One region of the Gracilibacillus phocaeensis genome, then DNA from elsewhere that is predicted to be linked to it. Evidence: a T-box and tRNA genes for the amino acid it is inferred to sense, from the RefSeq annotation. Region 1 holds a T-box; the other holds one or more tRNA genes.
The links. A T-box is a leader RNA that pairs with one kind of tRNA and senses whether it is charged. The one in region 1 lies ahead of E0E32_RS15185 (valine--tRNA ligase), so its partner is inferred to be a tRNA-Val.
Positions count from the first base shown of each region.

Region 1 (2,411 bases):
ATTTTCGCTAAGTATAGAAAAGAGCAGCTGCCTCGTAAGGTGACTGCTCTTTTTTAGAAGATCAGCATTATAGGATATGGACCGATTTTGACCTTGAATGAACCGAGATGCAGATAAGGTTGGATTATGTAGAGTAGCGCCCTTTCCTCCCTTTGCCTTGTTCTATTTTAATTTCATTGTCGTGCAATTCTCTCCATGGTGTGACCCTCGTTACTTTATCTCCATAGTCGTCTTGCTGGTAGGAAATTCAATGACAGGGATTACCTTAGGGGTAGCAGCTTTGACGGGTTATCAGGCCAACAGAAAGGAATTAGAGGCAGCTCTAATGTGAGGGGCGACCTCAAGGGATTATAAATTATGTCTTTGATTCGATTATTTTACTAACGATTCACCGTATGATCGGAATGGGAATCGTATTTTTGCCGGGTAGGATGACTGGAGTGATTTTATCAGGTGCCGGGCCTTTAGACGCGATCAAATATCAAATTGTCATCATGCTGGGTGTGGTGGGCAATGTTTCTCTATCGGTTATTCTGTTTTTATATTTTGGCTATAAAACCTTCTTTAATCGATATGCCCAGCTTAAGTGATAGAACTTTCTAACAATAAACTTGACGAATGAACACCCTTTTAGCTACAATAACATATAACGTAATGAGAAATAAACAATGAAATGCATTGATGAGGAAGAGTACTTCACACCGTTCGAAAGAGAGGAAAACCCACTGGCTGAAAGGTTTTCTCGAAAAGGGATGAAGGAAGGTAGCCTTGAGAGCAGCTATGCTGAAAATCGAGTAGGTTTAGCCGGTGGGAACCGTTATTTTCTTGAATGAGTGTATAGGCAGGTTGTCTATAAACAAAGGTGGTACCGCGGAAGTTAACCCTTTTCGTCCTTTTATATAATAGGATGAGAAGGGTTTTGTAATGTCCACAGAAAAAGGAGGAAGAGACATGACACAACAGCCGGAAGTAAATTTGCCGTCAAAATATGATCCTGCTGCCGTTGAGCAAGGCAGGTATCAGAAATGGATAGAGGGAAAATATTTTGAAGCACAGAATGATACCAGTAAGGAACCATTTACAATCGTTATCCCACCGCCAAATGTCACAGGGAAGCTGCACATCGGTCATGCTTGGGATACGACTTTGCAAGATATTATTACGAGAGTGAAAAGAATGCAAGGTTATGATGTATTATATTTGCCGGGGATGGACCATGCTGGAATTTCTACTCAAGCGAAAGTGGAGGCCAAACTGCGTGAAGAAGGTGTTTCACGCCATGATCTAGGACGGGATAAATTTCTCGAGCAAGCCTGGAATTGGAAAGAAGAATATGCCGGCTTCATTCGGAAACAGTGGGAAAAGCTTGGATTAGGTCTCGATTATTCCCGCGAACGCTTCACCCTTGATCAAGGATTATCCGAAGCGGTAAAAGAGGTTTTTGTGAAATTATATGAAAAAGATCTCATTTATCGTGGAGAATATATTATCAACTGGGATCCTGATACAAAAACGGCGCTATCGGATATTGAGGTGATCTATCAAGATGTTCAAGGACATTTCTACCATATGAGATATCCTTTAGTAGATGGTTCCGGTCATATTGAGATTGCGACAACAAGACCGGAGACGATGCTTGGAGATACCGCGGTAGCCGTTCACCCAGACGATGAGCGCTATCAGCACTTAATTGGCAAAAAGGTAAAACTACCTATCATTGGTCGTGAAATCGAGATTGTTGCTGATGCTTATGTTGATATGGAATTTGGTTCGGGTGCTGTAAAGATCACCCCTGCTCATGACCCCAATGACTTTGAGGTGGGGGAACGCCATCAATTAGAGCGAGTGTTGATTATGAATGAGGACGGCACCATGAATGAAAATGCTGGTAAGTATCAAGGCTTGGATCGTTTTGATTGTCGGCAACAGATTGTAAAAGACTTACAAGATCAAGGCGTTCTATTTGAAATCGAAGAACACATGCATTCAGTTGGACACTCGGAGCGAAGTGGCGCTGTAGTAGAGCCTTATTTATCTACGCAATGGTTTGTCCACATGCAGCCTTTAGCAGATGCTGTAATCGATATGCAACAAGGTACAGATGAAGAGAAAGTCCATTTTGTTCCTGAACGCTTTGAGAAAACGTATCTGCGCTGGATGGAGAATATTCGGGACTGGTGTATTTCTCGTCAATTATGGTGGGGACACCGTATTCCTGCTTGGTATCACAAAGAAACTGGAGAGATCTATGTTGGCAAGGAAGCCCCGGCTGATGAGGAGAATTGGGAACAGGATCAGGATGTGTTGGACACATGGTTTTCTTCTGCCTTATGGCCATTTTCTACTTTAGAGTGGCCGAATTTGGAGTCGGAGGAATTTAAACACTTTTTCCCAACCAATGTACTCGTTAC
Region 1 covers NZ_LR131144.1:1,548,525-1,550,935, reverse strand. Annotated here, with positions in the region: gene E0E32_RS22660 (ABC transporter permease) at 158-331, shown strand; gene E0E32_RS22655 (ABC transporter permease) at 396-590, shown strand; T-box leader at 670-898, shown strand; gene E0E32_RS15185 (valine--tRNA ligase) at 952-2,411, shown strand, end outside.

Region 2 (2,411 bases), 160 kb from region 1:
TTTAGTGCAGAAAGGTGATAAAGAAGTCGAGGTAATGGATTACTATGACCCTGAACAGGCAAAACGAGTGATTACATTAAATGAGAACAAATCTCCCAGCGAGAACGCGCAAAGCCTCTTCAAAAAATATCAGAAGCTGAAAAAATCAAAACAAATGGTCGAGGAAGAAAAAAAGAAAACCCATCAAGAGATCCGCTACTTGGATGAAATCATCGAACAAATCGAGACGGCACGAGAAGATGATATTGAAGAAATTCGTGAAGAATTACAAGAACAAGGCTATCTCAAAAGAAAAGCTGCTCAAAAAAAGCAGAAGAAAAAGCCTACCAAACCAACACCTGAACGGTTTCTTTCCTCTGATGGCACCGAAATCTTGGTTGGAAAAAACAACAAGCAGAATGAACATTTAACCAATCGCATCGCACGTAAAAATGATATTTGGCTGCACACAAAAGATATACCAGGCTCCCATGTCGTCATTCGTTCCGAACAACCTACGGAGAACACCTTACACGAAGCTGCTCAGCTGGCCGCCAATTTCAGCAAATCGAGGCATTCTTCATCGGTACCTGTCGATTACACATTAATTAGACATGTAAAAAAGCCGAACGGAGCCAAACCTGGGTTTGTTACGTATGATAATCAGAAAACCTTGTTTGTGACACCGGATGCCAGTATGGTGGAAAAGTTAAAACAGGGATAATGTGAAAGGAGTGCCTTGAGACGAGGTACTTCTTCACATATTTGCTACTCCGCTTCACCATTCAACTCAAACGCCCCCATCGTAACCCTATGCAATTTCATCGGTGAAAGGCCTTGAAGTGAATCATTTGTCAATTCTGCTAAATGAGTTATTGTTATGATGGGAATTTCGCCTTATTATCTACTAACTATCACCAAAACATATAGAAAAAAGTAACGATTGACAAACTATCAAGATTATATTTATAATATCTATGGGAGTTGTCACCCTTTTACAATCAATCACCATAGCATCACGATTCCGTAGCTCAGCTGGGAGAGCGCTACCTTGACAGGGTAGAGGTCGCTGGTTCGAGACCAGTCGGAATCATACAAGACGCTATAAACCGTATAAGCAACGGGATATAGCGCCTTTTTATGTGGTGAATTGTACACAAGGTTTGTCTGATGACATAGCGTATGGAGAAGTTCGGCTACCTCCATTGAGTTGGTGAAAATCCAAATAAAAGAAAAGATGAGGCAAATCCTGTTCATCACCTTTCCTTTTTACTTTGCCTTTACCCCGTTCCATTTCATTCCTCTGTATTCTAAAGGGGTACAGCCCACTTGTTTTTTAAATACCTTAATAAAATAACTTTGATGGTCATAACCTAACTGCGCGCAAATACCGCCAACTGAGATATCCGTTCGTTCCAGCAAATCCTTGGCTTGTTCCATTTTACACTGTTTTACATATTCTACAAAGGTAATTTGCATTTCTTTCTTAAACAGACGACTAAAATAGCTAGGATTCAAATATAAATGCTCTGCCACTTCATCTAGCGACAATTTCTTATGCAGATGATGGGATACATAATAGCAGGCTTTGATTACATCTTTATGATACTTATTTTTTAAATGTTGTGATGTCTTTTGTAAGGTTTTCTCCACAAAATGGATGAGCCAGTCTTGCAGTTCATAGATAGTATTCAAATAGAAAATTTCTTCCTGTAAGACTTCTACATGGGACGACTGCTTGGGAATCGTTCGCAGTTGCATATTCACATCCAACATCAAGCGGAGAAACCATTCCTTGACCACCTGGGGATGATATCGTTTATCCACACAAATATTAATCCAATCTGTCAGTTTCTTTTTGAGTGTTTCTATATCACGTTCAAATAATACATTCTTTAACTGTGCTCCAGCTTCTTCAAAATGAGAAAATATTTCTTGATCTTGTTGATCTGTTAATGACTGTTCTGTTTTATTTATAACTGTGTCACGTCGACTATAAAATAATTGTCTTTCACTAGATAGCAAGGATTGTATTTCTTGTCTAACTTGTCGTCTTTCTCCTTGTTTTCCCAAAATAAAGGTAATATCCACTGATAGATATTCCTTGATTACATTCCGGAATTGCTGCAGTAATACACGTAGCTCACCAAAACTATCATGTTTAATGGAGGCTTGACAGGGATAAAAAATAAAGCCCTTCTGGTATTCAAAATGGATACAATGTATATTTTGTTGCGTTTGTACCATTTCTTGAATAAAATTCTGCATAGCAAATTGTAATATATCGATAGAGATAAATTCCTTCTTCACCTCGTAATAATTATGAATAAAATAATGTACCGGAATATATAGAGGGGCCGTTAATAGTTCTAATAAAGTAGTTGATGAGCCTTGAATCATCTGTTGCAACAACCTTTGTTTTTCCAGATCAT
Region 2 covers NZ_LR131144.1:1,387,835-1,390,245, forward strand. Annotated here, with positions in the region: gene E0E32_RS14430 (Rqc2 family fibronectin-binding protein) at 1-703, shown strand, start outside; tRNA gene E0E32_RS14435 (tRNA-Val) at 1,000-1,072, shown strand; gene E0E32_RS14440 (response regulator transcription factor) at 1,249-2,411, opposite strand, start outside.
Region 2: it encodes a tRNA-Val, which carries the amino acid that the T-box ahead of E0E32_RS15185 (valine--tRNA ligase) is inferred to sense. The anticodon was not compared.